DNA from 4 places in the Sphingomonas sandaracina genome. Region 2 is predicted to be linked to each of the others. Evidence: predicted binding sites of a transcription regulator. Region 2 holds the regulator's gene; each other region holds the start of a gene.

Region 1 (5,647 bases), on a different contig from region 2:
CGCGCTGTGCCTCGGCAGGAGCGGCGGCGCCGAGGCCGAGCGTCGCGAAGGCCAACCCGGCAGCGATGAGATGCGTAAACTTCATGAGATGTCCTCTCGAACCCGACAATCGGGATGCGTCGGTGATACGGCTATCGAGCGACATCGTTCCTGAACGGACTTGTCGGCTGCGGTACAGGTTTGGCATCGTTCAAGTCCTCAGATCCAACTCCATAATCGTAAAGCGACAAGCGACGGTTGACGCGCCGGCCCGAATAGCGCACGTTCCACTATGGTAATCGATAGCGTTCGACATAAAGCGTTGCGGTCGTTCGCCGAAACCGGCCGGTCGAAGGGATTGCCGGGCAATCTGGTCGATCGGTTGCGAAATATGCTGGCGTATCTCGCCGCTGTCGAAGTGGTGGACGAACTGACGGTGCCACCCAATTTCGGCGCGCATCGATTGGCAGGTGACTGAGCAGGCCTATGGTCGCTGACAGTGACGAAGAACTGGCGGATGACGTTTCGGATCAACGATGCAGGTGGCATCGAGGATCTCGATCTAGAGGATTATCACTGATGGCGATCAAGCTTCATGTGAGTTTTGCGGTTCACCCAGGTGCTTGGCTACGCGCTGAAATCGTCACGCCGCATGGATTGAGCGTGACGGACGCAGCCGCGAGACTGCGCGTGACGCGACAGGCGATGAGCAACCTATTGGGAAGCCGAGCTGGATTGTCGGCTGAAATGGCGATCCGGTTCGAGAAGGCGTTCGGTCTACAGGCTGAAACGCTGATGCGGATGCAGGCGGCGTATGATCTGGCGCAAGCGAGGATGCGTGAGGGCGAGATCGAGGTGGAACGCGTGGCGGCTTAAGCGCCTCAACATCACCTCAGATTGTTTTACATTTGGTGGGTCAACGCCTCAGATACGCGACCGGGATTTACGTTGAATTTCTGGGCCACGTCACGTTGGTGTAGCTTTGGATACCTGGCAGCAAATACCCTGATATCCTCCGCGAGTTCCGGCGTAAAATGTGCGCTTCGCACCGAGGCACGCGTGATGGGCGAATTTCGATACGTTTCGTCGGCTAGATCGTGAAGTTCTTCGATGCCGTACTCGTCTGCAATCTCACGAAGTCGAGAACGAATCTCGGGAATCGTTCGCTTGTTACCCGACATGTATCCACCTCCGACTCGAAGTCTTGAGAGATGATCTCAGAATTGACCGGAAGTTGCAAGTTTACGGAAATGCGCGAGAAAATGACTCGTCCAGCAGCGAGCGAATGTAGACGCGTTACTTCATCCTATCGTCACGAAGCTATCCATCACCCGTTTGCGCCCCGACTGCTCAAAGTCTATCTCCAGCTTGTTGCCTTCGATCTCTGCGATCGTGCCGTAGCCGAACTTCTGGTGGAAGACGCGCATGCCGAGCGACAGGTCGTCGCGGCCTTTGTTGCCGAGGCTGATGGCGCTGGATCGGCTTTCGACGACGCGGGCGGGTTTGGTGGAGAAACTGCTGCCGGTGCCGGCCGCGCTGCCTGAGGCGCGCTGCCAGCCGGGGCCTCGGCCGGTACCGCGGGCGACGTCGGCGAAGGGGTCGGCGCGGTCGGACCAGTTGGCTTGCCACAGGCTCGCGCCGCCGGACATGGTGGTTTCGGTGTCGATATGTTCGGCGGGGAGTTCGGCGACGAACCGCGAGGGGATCGACGAATTCCACTGGCCGTAGATGCGGCGGTTGGCGGCGTGGAGGATCACCGCCAGGCGGCGGGCGCGCGTGATCGCGACGTATGCGAGGCGGCGTTCCTCCTCAAGGCTCTTCACGCCGCCCTCGTCGAGCGAGCGCTGCGACGGGAAGAGGCCTTCTTCCCAGCCGACCAGGAACACCGTGTCGTATTCGAGGCCCTTGGCGGCGTGGATGGTCATGATCGTGACCTGTGGGTCCTGCGCGCCGCCCTCATTGTCCATCACCAGCGAGACGTGTTCGAGGAACGCACCGAGCGAGTCGTATTCCTCCATCGCGCGGACGAGTTCACTCAGGTTCTCCAGCCGGCCGGTGGCCTCGACCGACTTTTCCGCCTGGTACATCGCGGTGTAGCCGCTTTCGTCGAGCAGCTGGCGGGCGAGTTCGGCATGCGGCAGGTCGCGCGCCATCTCCCGCCAGCGCGCGATGTCGCCGACCAGCCGGCCGAGCGACTTCTTGGCGGCGCCGGTCAGCTCGTCGGTGTCGAGGATACGCGCGGCGGCGGTAGTCAGCGGCGTGCCGGTGGCGCGCGCCAGCTGGTGGATGCGCGCGACCGCCTTGTCGCCGAGGCCGCGCTTGGGAACGTTGACGATGCGTTCGAAGGCGAGGTCGTCGGCCGGCTGGTTGACGACGCGGAGATAGGCGAGCGCGTCGCGGATCTCGGCGCGTTCGTAGAAGCGGAAGCCGCCGACGATCTTGTACGGCATGCCGATCGCGATGAAGCGGTCCTCGAACTCGCGCGTCTGGTGCTGCGCGCGGACCAGGATCGCGACCTCGTCCAGGCTCTTGCCCGAGCGGCGGACGATGTCGATCTCCTCGCCGACGCGGCGCGCTTCCTCGGGGCCGTCCCAGACGCCGATGACTTTCACCTTCTCACCGACGTCGCGCTCGGTCCAGAGCTGCTTGCCGAGGCGACCGCCGTTGTTGGCGATAACTCCGCTCGCGGCGCCGAGGATGTGCGGCGTGCTGCGGTAATTCTGCTCGAGGCGAATGACCTTCGCGCCGGGGAAGTCGCGTTCGAACTTCAGGATGTTCTCGACCTGCGCGCCGCGCCAGGAATAAATCGACTGGTCGTCGTCGCCGACGCAGGCGATGTTCTTGCGCTCCTGCGCGAGCAGTCGCAGCCAGAGATATTGCGACGAGTTGGTGTCCTGATACTCGTCGACCATGATGTATTTGAAGCGCTGCTGATACTGCGCCAGCACGTCGCGGTGCGTCTTCAGGATGACGAGCATGTGGAGCAGCAGGTCACCGAAATCGCACGCGTTGAGCGCGATCAGGCGCGCCTGATATTGCTGGTACAGTTCGCCGCCGCGGCCGTTGGCATAGCGTTCGGACTCGCCCGCATCGATATCGGCGGGGACGAGACCCTTGTTCTTCCACTGGTCGATCAGCCCGGCGAGGCTGCGGGTCGGAAAGCGCTTCTCGTCGATGTCGGCGGCGAGGATCAACTGCTTGAGTAACCGCAACTGGTCGTCGGTATCGAGGATAGTGAAGTTCGATTGCAGGCCGACCAGCTCAGCGTGACGGCGCAGCATCTTCGCGGCGATCGCGTGGAAGGTGCCGAGCCAGGGCATTCCCTCGACCGCGTCGCCGACCAGGCGCCCGACGCGCTCGCGCATCTCGCGCGCGGCTTTGTTGGTGAAGGTGACCGACAGGATCTCAGACGGCCACGCCTTTTTCGTGAAAATCAGGTGTGCGAGCCGCGCGGTAAGCGCCGCGGTCTTGCCGGTGCCGGCGCCGGCGATGATCAGCACGGGGCCGTCGGTGGTCAGCACCGCCTCGCGCTGCGGCGGATTGAGGCCGCGGAGATAGGGCGGTTGGCTTTGCGCGTCGGACGATTGGGCGATCTGGTTCACCGGTGAACAGGTAGGGAACGGCAGCCGATCGGGCAACCGCCGAAACGTCGCGAAAGCGACACGCGGGCGTCACGGAGAGCGTCTAGGGCGTGCGCAGCGACGTGGTTCGTCGTCGGAGAAGGCGCATTCAGAAAGGCCTCCCGATGCGCAAGCGCCGTCGCCCGCAGGCGATCGCGCATGCGGACCGCAGGAGCATTGAGGACATCATCATGAAGATTTCGATCAGCGTCGCTTCGGCGGCGATCGCCGCCGCGTGCCTGTTTTCGACTGGCGTCTCGGCAAGTCCGGCGCGCGAGCCCGTATCCGTACGTGTGTCGTTTGCCGGCCTCGACATGTCCAGCGAAACCGGACGGACGCGGTTCCAGCGCCGGATGGCATCGGCGATCAGCAGCGCGTGCGCGCCCCGTATCGCCGGTCTGAAAGGACTGTCCGATTCGCAGCAATGCCGTCAGGAGATGACCGCGGATGCGAGCACGCAGATCGCCAAGATGTTCGTGCGCGATGGTACGCAGTTGGCGAGCATTCGCGCGGGCCGTTGAACAGGGGGCAGGCGGGGCGGCCACGTTGCCGTCCCGCATTGACCTATATTACTCAGACTTGATGCGGCGTTGTCATAAGACTGTCATGCTAAGGGCCGAATGCAAACCATTATGGCTAGTTCAACATTGATGCCCGACGCGATCACGGCCGACACGGGCGAGTCGATCGCCAGCCTGCGGTCCGCGCCGTCGGGTCCGAAGCTCGATCATTCGATTCACCCGTCCGGCCGCTGGCTGTTTCTCGCGGTCCTGATCGGCGGGCTCGCCTATGCCGGGTTCAGCATCGCGACCGATACCGCGCAGGTCGGCGAGACGCTGGCGGGCGGGGCATTCGCCTTCCTCGCGCTTGCACTGCTGATCGCGCTCGGGTTCGAGTTCGTGAACGGGTTTCACGATACCGCCAACGCGGTCGCGACCGTCATCTACACGCATTCGATGCCGGCTCCGCTTGCCGTGGTCTGGTCGGGATTCTTCAATTTCCTCGGCGTGATGCTGTCGTCGGGCGCAGTCGCCTATGCGGTCATCACGCTGTTGCCGGTCGACCTGATCCTCAACGTCGGCAGCGTCGGCGGGTTCGCGATGATCTTCGCGCTGCTGCTGGCGGCGATCGTGTGGAACCTCGCGACCTGGGCCGCCGGATTGCCCAATTCGTCGAGCCATGCGCTGATCGGGTCGATCCTGGGTGTCGGCCTGGCCAACCAGATCATCAACGGCGGCACGGACGGCACCTCGGGCGTCGACATGGCACAGGTGTGGAAAGTGCTTTCCGCGCTGGCGTTCAGCCCGATCGTGGGTTTCGCGGGCGCGCTGCTGATGCTTCTCGTGATGAAGCGGTTTCTGCGCGATCCGAAACTGTACGAGGCGCCGAAGGGGGCCACGCCGCCGCCGCACGGCATCCGCGCGTTGCTGATCGGGACATGCACCGCGGTCAGCTTCGCGCATGGCAGCAACGACGGGCAAAAGGGGATGGGGCTGATCATGCTCATCCTGATCGGATGCGCGCCGACCGCCTATGCGTTGAACCGGACGATGCCGGAGAGCGCCATGCCGGCCTTCGTGCAGGCCGCCCGCGATGCTTCGACGGCGTTTGTGGCGCATGCGAACGGCGCCCCGACAGACGTCGTCGCGGCGCGTACCGAAGTGACGCGCGCGCTGAAGACCAAGCACGTCGCCGATCCGGTCGTCTACGGCGCGTTGTCGACGCTGTCGGACGACGTCTCGACACGGATCGCGGGCTATGGTTCGCTCGGTAAGGTTCCCGCCGCGGCGACGCCGAACCTGCGCAACGACATGTACCTGTTACTGGATACGACCAAGCTGATCACCGCCGATACGGCCGCCCAGAGCCGCTTCACCGCGCGGGAGATCACCACGCTTAAAAGCTATAGCGGACAGCTTGAGCAGGGCACGCGCTACATCCCGACCTGGGTCAAGATCTCGGTCGCGCTGGCGCTTGGGCTCGGGACGATGGTGGGGTGGAAGCGGATCGTGGTCACGGTCGGCGAGAAGATCGGCAAGTCGCATCTG
Region 2 (5,647 bases):
GGTCTCGACCACGTACCGCACGGACACCCGTCCCCGGATTCCCGTCTCGGCCGCCTCGCGCGGATAGTCCGAATCCCGCAACCGTCCCCGGCGCCACTCCGGCGGCGTCTCCTCGCCCCCACCGCCGTCACCATCCCCAGAGCCACCGCTGCCGGTGCCATTACCGATCCCGCCGCTCCCAGTCCCGGGCCCGCGTACATCCGAAGCGCCCGCCGTCGCCTCCGCACCCAGCCCAGCCTTGGCTGCCACGATCACGGGCGGCGGCACGACCACCGGCACCACCGGCGGCGGCGCAACGACCTCGGTAGCCTTCGATTTCAGGTTAGGCGGCGACGCAGCCCCCTCCGGCTTGCGGCTAGGCGAAGGCCGAGGCCTGACCTTCTCCTCGGGCGGCGGTGGCGGAGGCGACGCCACGCTGAATACCTTCAACGCATCGCTCACGGCCGCCGGCAGCGGCACCACCAGCCCGTTGAGCAGCGCATAGCCCAGCACCCCGGGCAACAGCACCGCGCCCACCGCCGCCCCGACCCTGTCTCTCGCCCGAGGCTGATTACGTGTCATCATGCTGATCTGGTGTCTCTTTCTCCCAAGCAAAGCCCTACGCGGCATGAACCGGCGCTGGCCGAACGGTCAAAGGCCACGATCGCAGACCAACGAGCCCTGCGTGCCGGCGCAGCCTGCGTGGGAGAATACAGCGGCACACCAAACTCCCCACCCCACCCCGGCGAAGGCCGGGGCCCCATTGGAAAGGCCGAAGTGATAACGAACGCCTTTCACCCAGCCCCCATGTTTCCCCGTGGAGGCGGGGACCCAGTCCGGGCTCCCGCCTTCGCGGAAGAACAAGGAGGCGGAAGCTGACGTTCAGTTCAAATCTTCATGGCCAGCAACGGCAGCGCCAATACCAGCTCAGCACACCGCAGCCCGCTAAGCCGACGACACCTGTCCTACATCCCAAACCGATGCCAAAGCATGGAACATACCCACGCCCCTCCGCGCTTCCCTCATACACCGCCCCCAAAGCACCAACCGCCAAACCGCTCCCAGCGTCTGCACTTCCTGCACTTCACTTTTCAGAACCGCCCAGAAACAGAGCCTTACGCATGACCCTAGTCCCCGTCGCCGAAGCCCAGACCCGCCTCTTCGCCATGGCCCCCCGCGTCGGCAGCGAGACCGTAACCTTGCGACAAGCCGCCGGCCGCTGGGCCGCCGAGGACATCCTCGCCCGCCGCACGCAGCCCGCGGCCGACCTCTCCGCCATGGACGGCTACGCGATCCGTTACGCCGACCTCCCCGGCCCGTGGAACGTCATCGGCGAAAGCGCAGCCGGCCGGCCCTTCGCAGGCCAGGTCGCCACCGGCCAAGCCACCCGCATCTTCACCGGCGCCGCCATGCCGGACGGTGCCGACACGGTCATGGTGCAGGAAGAAGCAGAGCGTGGCGGCGAAACCCTGATCCTCGCCGGCGAAGGCCCGCAGACGCTCGGCCGCAACACCCGCCGCAAGGGCCTCGATTTCTCCACCGGCACCCGCCTGATCGCCGCCGGTGACCGCCTCAGCCCCGCGCGCATCGCCGTCGCCGCAACCGGGGGCCACGGCAGCCTCACCGTCAACCGCCGCGTCCGCGTCGCCGTCGCCGCCACCGGCGACGAACTCGTCCCACCCGGCTCGACCACCGACGGCGTCGCGCTCCCCGAATCGAACGGCATCATGCTCGCTGCGATGCTCGCCGACATGCCCGTCGACGTCATCGACCTCGGCATCCTCCCCGATGATCTGGACGTGCTGCGCGACGCATTCGCCAGCGTTCAGGCCGACCTGCTGGTCACAACCGGAGGCGCGTCGGTCGGCGATCACGACCTAGTCCGCCCGGCGATCGAAGCCGCCGGGGGGACCATCGATTTCTGGCGGATCGCACTGCGCCCCGGCAAGCCGATGATGGCCGGCCGGATCGGCGGGATGATGGTGCTCGGCCTGCCCGGCAACCCGGTCTCGGCGTTCGTCACCGCGACGCTGTTCGTGAAACCCGTCGTCGCCCACATGGCCGGCGCGCGCGACCCGCTGCCCCAGTCCACCCACGCCCTGCTCGGCGAAGACCTCCCCGCCAACAACGCCCGCACCGATTATCTCCGTGCCGAACTCCGAGAGGGCAAGGCCTATGCCTCCACGATCCAAGACAGTTCGATGTTGCTGACGCTTGCCCGCTCGACCTGCCTGATCGTCCGCGCCGGCAATGCGCCGATCGCAAAGACAGGCGAATCGGCGGAAATCCTCGTGATCGTGTAAAGCGAGCGCTTGACGCCGTTAATTATGTTCCATAGAGGTTCCTCGTCTGTTCCGGACGGAGAACCGCCATGCTCACGCGCAAGCAGCACGAACTCGTCTGCTTCATCAACGATCGCCTCAACGATACCGGCGTCTCGCCGTCGTTCGAGGAGATGAAGGACGCCCTCGACCTCAAGTCGAAGTCGGGCGTCCACCGCCTGATCAGCGCGCTTGAGGAGCGCAACTTCATCCGCCGCCTGCCCAACCGCGCGCGCGCGCTCGAAGTGTTGCGCATGCCCGAGCGTCCGGAAAAGAAGACCCCGTCCAAGTCGTCGAACGTCAAGGCAGCGCCCACCGCCGCGACGCCGCAGCCGGCCAACGACGTGATCGAGATCCCCCTCCACGGTCGCATCGCCGCCGGCGTCCCGATCGAAGCCTTCGAAGGCAGCACCATGCTGGCCGTCCCCGCCGCGCTTCTCGGCACCGGCGAACACTACGCCCTTGAAGTCTCCGGCGATTCGATGGTCGAAGCTGGCATCCTCGACGGCGACTACGCCCTGATCCGCCGCACCGAGACCGCCCGCGATGGCGAGATCGTCGTCGCCCTGATCGAAGACAGCGAAGCCACCCTCAAATACTTCCGCCGCGAAGGCGCAATGGTCCGCCTCGACCCCGCCAACCGCGCCTACGACCCCCAACGCTACGCCCCCGCGCAAGTCCGCGTCCAAGGCAAGCTGTCCGGCATCCTCCGCCGCTACGACTAAGGGTCGGAACAGCACGGGCACATTGGCAAGCCGCGGCGGACGTTCGCTAGACTATTAGGCCCCGTCATCCTGACGAAAGTCAGGATCCAGGGTACCGTGCGGCATCTTACGTAGCTGCGGGCGTAACTCCCGTCAGGGCAACGACCGTTCGTAATGGCCATCCCACCTCCGATACGGCTTTCGAGAAGCCAGACTCCTACTTCCCGAAGTTCGCTCAAGCGTCGGAGGATCCCGCCAGGGATGCCGGTCGCCAGGGCTCAGGATCGTCACTATCCGCCCCGTACCCAACGTCAACGCAATCCCGCCCGTCTTCTTCAGAACACGACGATCCAGCTTAAGCCAGCGTGGCACGCACCGCTTCGGCAAGCCCCGTTCGCTGACGACGACATCCGCAGAACGACACGCTGCGATCAGCTGGCCGATCGGCACCATATACGCACTGCGCGTCGCCAGCACGCGCCAGGTCCGCCCACCGGCGACCACGTCCGTCACGCAAAGGTCGCGACTGCACCGCGCATCCGGCTGGTCGGCCAACAAGAGTGGTTCGCCGTCCACCCCGCCATTCTCGGCCAGCGTATTGCGCGTATAGTCTCCCGCTCGATCCCGCAGCATCGCCAGCCCCGCCACCGTGCGTACCGCGACATGACGACCATCGCCCGTCACCAGGATGTCGGGCGGCGGTGTGGTGAGCGCCCACACGGCCCCGATCGCCAGCGGCACCAGCCCCAGCCGCCGAAGCCGCGTCCGCCACAAGGCAATCCAGATCCCGCCGACCACCATCAGCGCGAACGCCGCCGTCGGCATGGCCGGCAACGACCGCACCGATCCCGGAGCGCCGGCGACGAGATGGGCAAGCCAGAGCAGCGTATCGAGCGACCACTGGACCAGCCACCAGATCGGTGCGCCAAGCCCGCCCGCATCCAGCAACAACGCCAACGCCTCGAGCGGCATAACCACGAACGTCGTCAGCGGGATCGCAACGATGTTGGCAAACGCGCCGTAAAGCCCGGCCTTATGGAAATGATAGACCGCGATCGGCATCAGCGCGAATTCGACCAGCAGTCCGGTCAGCAGCAACGACGCCACGCCGCGTGCGAGACGCCGCCCCCGACCCTCGTCATGCGGCCCGAAGAACACCCGAACCGCGGCGTGTTCGTGCAGCGCCATGATCGCGGTGATCGCCGCAAACGACAGCTGAAAGCTCGGCCCCGCCGCCGATTCGGGCAAAACGAGCATGACGCACATCGCGCCTGCCGCGACGAGCCTCAAGGTCATCGCCTCACGCCCCATCGCCAGCGCCGCGAGCACGAGCAATGCCGCGACGCAGGATCGGATCGTCGGCACCTGACTGCCCGTAAGCAAGGTGTAACCGATAGCGGCCGCCGCGCCCGCCAGTGCCGCGACGAGCGGCAGGCGGACATGCAAGGCGAGCCAGGGGCTCAGCGCCAACAGTCGCAGGACGATGAACATCGTTGCCGCCACTGCCGCGGTGATATGCAGCCCACTGACCGACAGCAGATGTGCAAGGCCCGCCCGGCGCATCGCCTCCGAATCCTCCTCGCTGATCGCGCCGACGTCGCCGGTCGCGAGCGCTGCGGCGATACCGCCCGCGCTTCCGTCCAGTCGCGATACGATGTGGTGGGACAGCGCGACGCGGACTCCAGCGCCCGAATCGCTCGGCGTGGTGATGGTCACCGGTGCGAAACCCCGTCCCGTCGCGCCGATCTGGCCGAACCACGCGACGCGGGCAAAATCGTAGGCGCCCGGGACCGCGGGGAGCGGCGGCGGCATCAGCCGGGCTCGCAGATGCACGACAGCCCCTGTCCCGAGCACCGCGGGCGCGTCCGCCTCGGCTAGATTGACGCGCACGCGGTATGGCAAGGCGACCGCCTGCCCATCGGTCTCCACGCCCTTGCCGATCGGCAGCACCGTCAACCGCACAAGCTTGCGCGCCACCAGTGGTTCGATAGCTTCGACCTTCGCGGAGAAACGCGCGATCGTCGGACCGCCAAGGACCGGCCGCGCCACCCATTCCGAACGCGCCCAGATAAGCCCCAGCCCCAGCGCGCACGTCAGCAGCCCGATAGCCAAGACGCGCGCCGCCCGTCCACCTTGGCCGACGGCAAGGCATGCCAGCCCGACTGCAACGAGCGACAGTATCGCCAGACGCCAGGCTTCAGGGTCCGGAAGCGCAAACCACAACGCGATCCCGCCACCCAGCATCACCGGCAGCCACAGCACCAGTTGGTCGCGCTCCGCCTCGAGCCAGCGCTCCACGCCAAGCCCGACGGCAGCCCCCCATCGCGGCACGCCCATTTGTCGCCGCCAAGGACGCATGCTAGGGGCGGCGACGGCTGTCATGGCCATCGTTTTCTATCGTTTCTCCATCGTTTCTTCAGTCTGGGAGCACCCGCGGTTGGGCGCAATATCTGATACGGGCACCGCCAACTCGGCCGCACCCGTCGTTACCCGTTTCGCTCCGTCGCCGACGGGGTTCCTGCATCTTGGCGGCGCGCGCACCGCGCTGTTCAACTGGCTGTTCGCCAAGGCGAACGGCGGCAAGTTCCTGTTGCGGATCGAGGATACCGACCGGGTCCGCTCGACCCAGCCGGCGATCGACGC
Region 3 (5,647 bases), 400 kb from region 2:
TTTAACACCCGCCGCTCGCCGCTGCGAAGATCGGCCGCAAGCAGGGTAGCGCCGCGCGGCAATTCGGCCAACGTCGCGACGACCAGCAGTCGCCCATCGAGCATATCGCCCGGTGACGGCGGAACGACCGCAGCGACGCCGCCCCCGAAGGGATCGGTCGTCCAGGATGGCGCCACATACTGCATGCCACGCTCGTCCGGGATCAATTGCCCATCGGGCGTCAGGATCGCCGGAACGGTTGCACCGGTCGGATACGCCAGTTCGCGGCCGGTAAAGTCTCCATACCGGAATGATACGAGGCTATCGGCACGATACCGTCGGTCGGTCGGCACCGGTGGTCCGCGGAGCCCGGTAGTCGCCCGATGCAGGCGCTCCGCCAACCGAACGGCCTGCAGGTCGTCGACCGGATAAACGGTGACGAGCTTGCCGATCTGGGTCGGTCCCAATTCGCCACGGTTCAACCGACGGAGAGTCTCGCGTTCGGCAGCAATCTTGAAGCTGGTCGGTTCGTCGAGCAGCACCGCCAGAACGCGTCGCAGGACATCATCCGCCGACCATGCGGTCGCGGTAACGTGCAGTTTCCACCCCTGATCGGGCGTGGTCGCATCGCGATGGCGGATATAGGTCCAGCTTCGTTCCGGACCAGCATGCGGCTGCGTACGCCATAGATCCTCACCGCGACATGCGGTCAATGCATCATCGACTAGGGCGGCGAACGTTCCGGGAATGCCAGTCCTCAGGCGTTTGAGGGGCGCAACATTCGTGTTTGAGGGACGCAACTGGGCATGGCGAATGCGAAGTGGGGTCATGGCAACGGTTCCCAAGCATTAGCAGCATGGCGCCCGACCATCGAAAATGGCCGGGCGCCGTTTCGCGGTGTCAGGTGCTAATGATGCAGCTGAACGAGCAGGCTACGCTTGGCGGCGCCAGCGCATGCAGGCTTTTCAGCATCTCGATCTCGGTCCCGATCGCATCGCCGTTGAGCGTGCCGTTCGGATCGTTGATCAGCTGCGCTTTCCATGCGGGGTCCGTCGCCGCCTTGTTCAGGATGGTTTCCGCCAGATGTCGGCGCATATCCTCGGGGGAACTGGCCTTCGTTGCGCTCGGTGCGATTTGGCACACCGAATCCGCCAGCATGACCAGATAGGTCAGCGCCGAACCGACCTTGGGTATCAGCTTGGTGATCAGCGGGATCGCCGCCTCGATAATCGGCCGATACGTTGCGTACGTGCTACAGTCCGGCAGCGACCTTTCATCCGGCAGAGAAGTAATGATCGGGTTTTGATTAATGGCTTCGACGCCCGACAAGTTATCCTTCGACATACCAATCACTCCAATTGTTGGTTCGGTATGTATAGGTCGAGATTCAGCATCTAGGTGTCGAGATTGAGGCAATACGGATGTAAATCATGGGTAACTAATAGTATGCAACCATTACGGAGCAATCGAAACCATTGAGCTTTTCGAATGGTAACGGGGTGGCGGGTTTTCTTCTGGCCTGACCGATCCTGAGTGACTAATATAAAAAGCCCCCATCGCTGAATCTAAGTGATGCAGCGACGGGGGCTCAGGTCCTTAGCGGATATTCGGAGCCCTATTCTCCGCTGTCCTTGCCTTTCGCGGGTTTGCCAAGTCCCGTGACCCAACGTTCCAGCCCTGTCGAAACCGATGCGATCACTTTGGCGACTTCGAGCGGAAGGGCAGGGCTATCAGCGCGCGGCGGTTCCGGTGTCTCGCCGGCGAATGGCCCCGTCGAGCGTTCCGTGGACGCATGCGCCTTAGCGAGCGGTTCGGCAGTGGGGGGAGGTGGCGGTGGCGCGGGTGGAGCCGGCGGCGAAGATGGCGGTGCCGCTTGCTTCGTATCCTGCCGCGCAATCGCACTCGCCGCCGCCATCAATCCCGCTGCAATCACCTGCCGTCCGGCTGGCGTTCCCATCTGCCGGGCAATGGCGGAGGCAATACCAGCCATGGGAGCGGCATTTTCCAATTTGCCGGGCCAGCCGTACTTAGCGCCAAAGGCACCCGCCCTGTCACCCGCCTTGTCATCCGTCCTCTGGCTTTCGACTCTGTGCGACGCTGCCTCGCGCTCGCGCCGCTTACGCTCGTCCTTCTTCTTGCCCATGTCGTCCTCGGTCGTTCGCTGTCAGTGTGTACGACGAAGATAATACACCAAAGCGGGATCGCAACCCCGGTGCTCCTCGGACCCGCTCACTTCCCAGACCCGCTCACTCGCCGAACCCGCTCACTTGCCTGACCACGTCCCCGGCAATCGCCACATGACCTTGCGCGAACTGTGGCTCAGCATCGTCTTGCCGTCGAAGCCAAGCGCGGGCCTGTAGCGTCCCCGCGCGATGATCGCGCGGCAGGCCGCTTTGTCGAGCTCGACTTCGCCGCTTTTCACCACCGTCCGACAATCGGCGGCGTGGCCATCCAGACCGATCGTCCACAGGATCGTCGTCGTGCCCTGCGCGCCCTTGCTGACCACCGTCATCGGGTAATCGGTGGTCGAAATCCAGTTTCCCGGATAGCTTTTCGGCTCTGCGGGCTGGGCGATCCGCGATCGCTCGGTCGGATCGATCCCCCACAGCTTGACCGTCGCATCGTTACACTTGGCCAGCGCCTCGAACGCCGCCTTCGCATTGGGCACGGCAAAGACCCATCCCGGCATTTTCTCGGGCGAGACCTGAAGCACCGCGCCGGCTTGCAGAGCCTCAAACAGCGCGACATCGACAGACATCTGCGTCAACCGCTTTCCCGACGCCTGCGTCGGGAAGCTTTCGTAATGGCCCTCGCGCGTTTCGCCACCGACGATGCTGATCTTGGCCTGACCCATCCGCATCGTCGTACCGCGATCATTGGTGTAGACCATCAGGTCGAGCGAAGACGCCAGCGGCACCCTGCGCAGCAGCAGGATCGTTTCCGCCTTGCCGGTGCCGTACGTCCGCCCGAGTACGCAAGCCGTATCGCCGTAATCGACGTTCCACTTGCTGGACGGCTTCATCGGCGCCGCGGCTGTCGGCTCGGCCATGGCGGCGGCCGCGGTCAGCGCCAACATCATTGGCATCGGTGAATGTCCTGCATCGTATCGTCCCCCTCGACGTGCCGGTCGGCGCTTCGGTTGTCGCCAATGTGCCGCCGGGTTTCAAGCCGCGTTCGAGACCATAATCGACGTAGTATCGAAGGCCGCGCGATCGACGGCCGATCGTTCGCCACGGATGAACTGGCACCCGGCCTCATGCATTCCTATCTCTCCATCTAGTTTCCCGAACAGAACAGAAGTAGAACCAGCCTCATGCTGACAAAGATTTCCGTACGCGGCGCGCGCGAGCACAACCTCAAGGACGTCGACATCGACATCCCCCGCGACACGCTCACGGTGATCACCGGCCTCTCCGGTTCGGGCAAGTCGAGCCTCGCGTTCGACACGATCTACGCCGAGGGCCAGCGTCGCTACGTCGAGAGCCTGTCCGCCTACGCCCGCCAGTTCCTCGAACTGATGCAGAAGCCCGATGTCGACCACATCGAAGGCCTCTCGCCCGCGATCTCGATCGAGCAGAAGACGACGTCGCGCAACCCGCGCTCGACCGTCGCCACCGTCACCGAGATCTACGACTACATGCGCCTGCTATGGGCGCGCGTCGGTATCCCGTACTCGCCCGCGACCGGCGAGCCCATTGCGGCGCAAACCGTGTCGCAGATGGTCGACCGCGTCATGGCGCTCCCCGAGGGCACGCGCCTCTACCTGCTCGCCCCCGTCGTTCGCGGGCGGAAAGGTGAATACCGCAAGGAACTCGCCGAGTGGCAGAAGGCCGGCTTCGCGCGCGTCCGCATCGACGGCACGATCCACGACATCGACGAAGCCCCCGCGCTCGACAAGAAGTACAAGCACGACATCGAAGTCGTCGTCGACCGCCTGGTAGTAGGCGGCGAGATCGCCACGCGCCTTGCGGAATCGTTCGAAACCGCGCTGAAGCTCGCCGACGGCCTAGCCTATGTCGACCCCGCCGACCCGGTAGAGCCGCACACGCCGAAATCGGAAATCCTCGGCAACAACGCCCCCGACGGCCGCATCGTGTTCTCCGAGAAATTCGCCTGCCCGGTCAGCGGCTTCACCATCTCCGAGATCGAGCCGCGCCTGTTCTCGTTCAACGCCCCCCAGGGCGCGTGCCCGGCCTGCGACGGCCTCGGCGAGAAGCTGCTGTTCGACGAAGACCTCGTCGTTCCCAACCACATGCTTAGCATCAAGAAGGGCGCGGTCGTCCCCTGGGCGAAATCCAACCCTCCGAGCCCGTATTACATGCAGGTCCTCGGCAGCCTCGCGCGCGAGTTCCAGTTCGACATCGAGACGCCGTGGGGCCAACTCCCGCCGGAGGTCCAGAGCACCATCCTGCACGGCTCGAAGGGCAAGCCCGTCACGCTCACCTTCATCGACGGCAAGAAGAAATACGACGTGTCGAAGCCGTTCGAGGGCGTCATCGGCAACCTCAACCGCCGCATGCTCCAGACCGACTCCGCCTGGATGCGCGAGGAACTGAGCAAGTACCAGTCCGCCGCCCCCTGCGAAGTCTGCGGCGGCGCGCGCCTGAAACCGGAAGCACTCGCGGTCAAGATCGCGATGAAGGACATCTCCTACGCCACGCACCTGTCCGTGGTCGACGCGCTCCAGTTCTTCACCGACATGCCGCAGCATCTCGGCGACCAGCAGAACGCGATCGCCGAACGCATCCTCAAGGAGATCGTCGAGCGACTCGGCTTCCTCAACAATGTCGGCCTCGATTACCTCAACCTCGACCGCACCAGCGGCACGCTCAGCGGCGGCGAAAGCCAGCGCATCCGCCTGGCGTCGCAGATCGGCAGCGGCCTGTCGGGCGTGCTCTACGTCCTCGACGAGCCCTCGATCGGCCTGCACCAGCGCGACAACGACATGCTCCTCAAGACGCTCCGCCGTCTGCGCGATCTCGGCAACACCGTGCTCGTCGTCGAGCATGACGAGGACGCGATCCGCACCGCCGACTACATCATCGACATGGGCCCCGGCGCCGGCGTCCGCGGCGGCCAGGTCGTCGCCCAGGGCACGCTGAAGCAGATCCTCAACTCGAAGGGCAGCATCACCGCCGACTATCTCAACGGCACGCGCGAAGTGCCGGTCCCGGCCACGCGGCGCAAAGGCAACGGCAAGAAGCTCACCGTCCACAACGCCGTCGCCAACAACCTGCGCGGCGTCACCGCCAGCCTCCCGCTCGGCACCTTCACCTGCATCACCGGCGTCTCCGGCTCGGGCAAGTCGAGCTTCACGATCGACACGCTCTACGCAGCCGCCGCACGCGAGCTGAACGGCGCGCGCATCGTCCAGGGCAAGCACGACAAGATCACCGGCCTCCAGTATCTCGACAAGGTCATCGACATCGATCAGTCGCCGATCGGCCGCACCCCGCGCAGCAATCCCGCCACCTACACCGGCAGCTTCACGCAGATCCGCGACTGGTTCGCCGGCCTGCCGGAATCGCAGGCGCGCGGCTACAAGCCCGGCCGCTTCAGTTTCAACGTCAAGGGCGGCCGCTGCGAGGCGTGCCAGGGCGACGGCGTGCTCAAGATCGAGATGCACTTCCTCCCCGACGTCTACGTCACCTGCGACGTCTGCCACGGC
Region 4 (5,647 bases), 540 kb from region 2:
AAGGCCGCCAACGCGGCGATCGGCATGCTCGCTACCGGCCCGCTCGTGGTCCTGGCGCCATCGCTCTACGCGTGGATCGCGCACGGCGAAGGCCGCGATCCCGGCCCCTCGCTCGCCACCGCCGCGAAGGACCCGGTCGCCAACCGCTTCGCCACCGAAACCCGCGACCTGATCGCCAGGGCGCCCGCCAAGCAACCGCTCGCGATCGGCGTCTCGCGCCTGCTCGCGCATCTCGCCAGCGACCTTGCGCTCGGCGAACCCTCGCCGCTCTCGATCGCACTGGCTCAGGGCGCCCTGCGTGCCGATCCGCGCTACGATCGTGCCCGCATTCTCCTCGCCGACGCGCTGGCCCGCGGCAAGCTTGTCGACCGCGCCCTCGTTGTCCTCGATCAGGTCGGTCCGAAGAGCCCGTTCGCCGCCGCTGCGGCCGCCGAACGTATCGACATCCTGGCCAACGCAGATCGTGACGGAGAAGCGCTCGCCGCCGCCAAGAACCGCGTCGATCAGCAGGGGGCGGACGCGGCCGACTGGCAACGCTATGCCGACCTGCTCCTGACCACCGGCAACCCGGCCGAAGCCGCGACCTGGTACCAGCGCATCATCGCGGCGGACGGCGCGAAGGGCGGCACCTGGGGTAGCTGGCTGCAATATGGCGGCGCCCTCGACCAGGCCGGCCGCTGGCCCGAAGCCCGCGACGCACTCGAAAAGGCGGTCGCCCGCGGCCCCGCGCAACCGCTCGCGCTGAACTATCTCGGCTTTGCGCAGGTCGAACACGGCGACGACATTCCCGGCTCGATCCGGCTGCTCGAACGCGCCACCCGCCTCGACCCGGCAAATGCCTCGATCACCGACTCGCTCGGCTGGGCCTACCACCTGTCCGGCAACACGGCGCGCGCGCTCCCGCTGCTCGAAGCCGCCGCGCAGGCCGAACCCACCAATGCCGAGATCGCCGACCATCTCGGCGACGCGTATTGGAGCGTGGGCCGAAACTACGAAGCGCGGTATGCCTGGCGCGCCGCATTGCTGACCGCCGACGCGAGCGAAATCCCGCGCATAACGCCCAAGATCGCAAACGGCCTCCCCCCGAAAGCCCGCCGCTAACGCTGCAAGAGGGAAGGGACCCGTACCGAAGGCAGGTGTTCGAGGGCGGGGCGACGCACGGGATCGCGGGCACCGTGAGACCACTCCCGCAAGCTGAAGCATCGACCGATACCAAGCTTAGCACGGAGATGAGCGCCCCGGCATCTCACCCCTCCCGTCATCCTGAAGAAAGTCAGGATCCAGAGTAACTGAAGCTGCCGTGCTTGGCTCTGGATCCTGACTTTCGTCAGGACGACGCGCTAATTCCCCTGAAATCACGCATAGTACGCTAGACGACGCTCGAACGTCTGCTGATCCCGAGACCCGAAATGCCTGCCATCACCGAACCCGCCCCCGCAAAGATCAACCTGGCGCTCCACGTCCGCCGCCGCCGCCCCGACGGCTACCACGACCTCGAAACCCTCTTCGCCTTCGCCACCGACGGTGACATCATCACCGTGGAATCGGCCCAAACCAACAGCTTCACGATATCCGGCCCCTTCGCCGCAGCGCTCCTCCCCGCCCAAAGCACCACCCCGACCCCCGGCAACACCCCGGCGAAGGCCGGGGCCCAATTGGGAGTGGACAATGAAGATGCGGACGGATCGCCCAGCGCCGCCCCAGGCGCCGCGCCCTGGCATGGCAACCTAGTAACCGCCGCAGCAGACGCCTTCACCACCGCCTTCGCCCCGAACACCCACCACGCCATAACCCTCGAAAAGCACCTCCCCATAGCCTCGGGCATAGGCGGAGGCTCGGCCGACGCCGCCGCCACCCTCCGAGCCCTGGCCCGCCTCCACGGCATCGCCGCAACCGACCCCCGCCTCCACGAAATCGCCGCCAAGCTCGGCGCAGATGTCCCCGCCTGCCTCGCCAACCGCACCACGCTCGGCACCGGCAAGGGCGATACGCTCACCAATCTCGAAAGCCTGTCCGGCACGCCATTGCTCCTCGTGAACCCGGGCGTAGCTGTCTCCACCGCCGCCGTCTTCAAGACCTGGGACGGCCACGACCGAGGTCCGATCCCCGAAGGCGACCTTCTCGAACGCGCGAAAGCCGGCCGCAACGACCTCGAGCCCCCCGCACTGGCGCTAGCCCCCGAAATCGCCCAAGTCCGCGCCCTCCTGGACGCGGCGGACGACGTCCTGCTGTCCAGAATGTCCGGCTCCGGCGCCACCTGCTTCGCCCTGTTCGAAACCCTGGAAGCCCGAGACACCGCCGCCACCGCCGCCCAAGCCAAAGGCTGGTGGACGCTCGCAACCAGCCTCGCCTGATCGATCGTCTCGCAATTTCGGCATCTGACGGTCACCCACGTCAGTCCGCCGCCACCGCCCGTCATCCTGACGAAAGTCAGGATCCAGAGCTGCAACCGACCCCGCCCGTCACGGCGGCTCTTTCAAACCACCCGTGATGCATGACGGTCCCAACCCCAAACAACCCGAACCAATTTCGACCTAAACCACGCGCCGCACGTCGGTCCGCGCTCAGGACGTAGATCCAAAACAGGCACCCCCCGGCGAAGGCCGGGGCCCAATTGGGTAATGTGTCCGAGAACGGCAGCACGTCGTTACTGCAACCTTTCCAATTGGACCCCGGCTTTCGTCGGGGAGGTTTACCTGCACGAACTGGTTAGGCGGCAACGTGTTTCGGAATCACCGCCCCACGAACTGGCGAACGAACCATAAACCCATGAACGCCACCCGGAGGAAGCCGCAGCTATGCCGCTCCCGCCAACAAACACACCCCACATTCCCTCACAAACCCACCGTTCCCCTCTTGTTCCTCAAGAACAAAGAGAATACATGGTGTTTGACGCGTTGAATGGCACGCGCGCTTGCTTTAGCGATGGGAGCATATTCGATGGCCGCTAATCTGAAAGTGATGGACACCGGCATGGCAACCGCAACCAACGACCGGCAGAAGGCGCTCGACGCCGCGCTCGCGCAGATCGACCGCGCCTTCGGCAAGGGCTCGGCGATGCGCCTGGGCTCCAAGGAAACCATGCAGGTCGAGGTTATCTCGACCGGCTCGCTCGGGCTCGACATCGCGCTCGGCGTCGGCGGCTTGCCGCGCGGCCGCGTGATCGAGATTTACGGCCCGGAAAGCTCAGGCAAGACCACGCTCGCGCTCCACGTGATCGCCGAAGCGCAGAAGGGCGGCGGCACCGCGGCATTCGTCGATGCCGAGCACGCGCTCGACCCGGTTTACGCCAAGAAGCTCGGCGTCAATATCGACGAGTTGATCGTGTCGCAGCCCGACACCGGCGAGCAGGCGCTCGAGATCGTCGACACGCTCGTCCGCTCGAACGCGATCGACGTGCTCGTCGTCGACTCGGTCGCAGCACTCGTGCCGCGCGCCGAAATCGAGGGCGAGATGGGCGACAGCCATGTCGGGCTTCAGGCTCGTCTGATGTCGCAGTCGCTGCGCAAGCTGACTGGTTCGATCAGCCGCTCGCGCTGCATGGTGATCTTCATCAATCAGCTCCGCATGAAGATCGGCGTCATGTACGGCAACCCGGAGACGACGACCGGCGGCAACGCGCTGAAGTTCTACGCCTCGGTCCGCCTCGACATCCGCCGCATCGGCGCGATCAAGGCTGGCGAAGAAGTCACGGGCAACCAGACCCGCGTGAAGGTGGTCAAGAACAAGGTCGCCCCGCCGTTCAAGCAGGTCGAGTTCGACATCATGTACGGGCAGGGCGTCTCGAAGCTTGGCGAGATCCTTGATCTCGGCGTAAAGGCCGGTCTCGTCGAAAAGTCCGGAGCGTGGTTCAGCTACGACAGCGTCCGTCTCGGCCAGGGCCGCGAGAACTCGAAGACCTTCCTGAAGGACAACCCGGAAACCGCCGACCGCCTCGAAAAGCAGATCCGCGCGCGCACCGACAAGGTCGCCGAGGAAATGATGGCCGGCCCTGACGCCGAGGACGACGTGTAACCCCTAAATCCCTCTCCCTGAGGGGAGAGGGAGGGTCCCATTGCCTTCGCAATGGGAGGGTGAGGGCACGCAGCGGATGGTGGCATCGGCCTCGACTTCGCACCGGCATCGACCCTGCACCGACATCGGCATCGGAGCTCACTGCACCACCCCGGCCCAAACCCCACCCCGGCCCAAACCCCACCCCGGCCCAAACCCCACCCCGGCGAAGGCCGGGGCCCAATTGGAAAGGTCGCAATAACGGAGCGCAATCCTTCGTTACGATCGTCCCCCCAACCGGACCCCGCATCCGCCGGCGTAGCAGCTCCCACCAAACGGCAGCACTTCGTTGTTCTTCCGTGAAGGCGGAAGCCCAGACTGGATCCCCGCCTTCGCGGGGAAACAAGGAAGCGGGGACGACCGCGAAGATCAGTGCAACAGGCCCCGCGACGCTGCTAAAATCCCCAACGTCAAACCCGCGCGAGCGTCTATACTTCCTATACGTCACTCCAAACGACCACCCCGAACCGCAACCATGAAGCACCCCCGCCCATGACCACCGCCCGAGACTGGACCGGCAGAATAGGCGACGTCTGGGCCGCGGAATGGCGCAGAACCGACCGCAGCTTCATTAACCTGACCCCGCATCTGAACGCCGCGATCCTCGCCGCCGCCACCCTCCAAACCCGCAAGATCATCGACATAGGCTGCGGGGCCGGAGCAACCACGCTAGCCACCGCGCAAGCCATCCCGAACGCGGCAGTCACCGGCATAGACCTCTCACCAAACCTGATCGAGATCGCCATGCACCGCGCCGAACGCCAGGCCAACGCGCGGTTCGAATGCGCGGACATCACCACCGCCGCCGCTAAGCACGCCCCCATTGACCTCTACGTGTCGCGCCACGGCGTCATGTTCTTCGCAGACCCCGTAGCCGCCTTCGCTATCCTCGCCGAAGCGGCAGCCCCCGACGCGACGCTGGTCTTCTCCTGTTTCGCCGAACGCGCCGCCAACAACTGGGCCACCGAAACCGTCAGCGCCACCGGCGGCACAGCGGACGCCCCGACGAGTACCGCACCCGGCCCCTTCGCCTTTGCCGACCCGACCCACGTCGCGACGATCCTCGAGACGTCCGGCTGGTCCGCCGCCCAGCCCCAAAGGATCGATTTCGCCTACCGCGCGGGCGAGGGCGCCGACCCCGTAGCCGACGCGGTCGACTATTTCGGTCGCATCGGCCCGGCCGCCCCCGCCATCCGCGACGCCGCGCCGGAGGAACGCGACCGCCACATCGCGCGTCTCACCCAGGTCTGCGCGCAGTACCGCAATGGCGACACGGTGGAATTCCCCGCAGCCGCCTGGATCTGGACCGCGCGCAAATCCGCTATGTAACGAACAGGTGAGCCACCATGATCATCGTCCACCACCTCGAAAATTCGCGATCGCAACGCATCCTCTGGATGCTCGAGGAACTCGGTCTCCCCTATCAGATCAAGCGTTACGAGCGGAACAAGCAGACGATGCTCGCCCCGCCCGAACTCAAGAAAGTCCATCCGCTCGGCAAATCGCCGGTGATCGAGGATGTCGACGTCCAGGGCGGACAGGTCGTCGCCGAAACCGGCGCGATCGTCGAATATCTGATCGACAAGGCTGACGG

The links. Region 2 encodes LexA, which represses DNA repair genes until DNA is damaged. Its sites were predicted from a motif close to GTTCCNCNCTTGTTCT; they were not measured.
Region 1: U1707_RS08285 (ATP-dependent helicase) is a predicted target of LexA. The motif match lies at 3,585-3,600, and genes of this name have one in related genera.
Region 3: uvrA (excinuclease ABC subunit UvrA) is a predicted target of LexA. The motif match lies at 3,270-3,285, and genes of this name have one in related genera.
Region 4: recA (recombinase RecA) is a predicted target of LexA. The motif match lies at 2,848-2,863, and genes of this name have one in related genera.

Annotation. Positions count from the first base shown of each region.
Region 1 is NZ_JAXOJK010000002.1:633,647-639,293, forward strand. It holds gene U1707_RS08270 (hypothetical protein) at 1-85, opposite strand, end outside; gene U1707_RS08275 (hypothetical protein) at 302-457, shown strand; gene U1707_RS08280 (HigA family addiction module antitoxin) at 559-855, shown strand; gene U1707_RS08285 (ATP-dependent helicase) at 1,281-3,572, opposite strand; gene U1707_RS08290 (UrcA family protein) at 3,725-4,120, shown strand; gene U1707_RS08295 (inorganic phosphate transporter) at 4,232-5,647, shown strand, end outside.
Region 2 is NZ_JAXOJK010000001.1:510,012-515,658, forward strand. It holds gene U1707_RS02135 (energy transducer TonB) at 1-564, opposite strand, end outside; gene U1707_RS02140 (molybdopterin molybdotransferase MoeA) at 1,101-2,282, shown strand; gene lexA (transcriptional repressor LexA) at 2,351-3,025, shown strand; gene U1707_RS02150 (ComEC/Rec2 family competence protein) at 3,158-5,392, opposite strand; gene gltX (glutamate--tRNA ligase) at 5,442-5,647, shown strand, end outside.
Region 3 is NZ_JAXOJK010000001.1:911,926-917,572, reverse strand. It holds gene U1707_RS04105 (class III lanthionine synthetase LanKC N-terminal domain-containing protein) at 1-692, opposite strand, end outside; gene U1707_RS04100 (hypothetical protein) at 880-1,323, opposite strand; gene U1707_RS04095 (hypothetical protein) at 1,595-2,122, opposite strand; gene U1707_RS04090 (energy transducer TonB) at 2,243-3,064, opposite strand; gene uvrA (excinuclease ABC subunit UvrA) at 3,293-5,647, shown strand, end outside.
Region 4 is NZ_JAXOJK010000001.1:1,045,221-1,050,867, reverse strand. It holds gene U1707_RS04735 (tetratricopeptide repeat protein) at 1-1,101, shown strand, start outside; gene U1707_RS04730 (4-(cytidine 5'-diphospho)-2-C-methyl-D-erythritol kinase) at 1,410-2,354, shown strand; gene recA (recombinase RecA) at 2,941-4,014, shown strand; gene U1707_RS04720 (class I SAM-dependent methyltransferase) at 4,546-5,382, shown strand; gene U1707_RS04715 (glutathione S-transferase family protein) at 5,400-5,647, shown strand, end outside.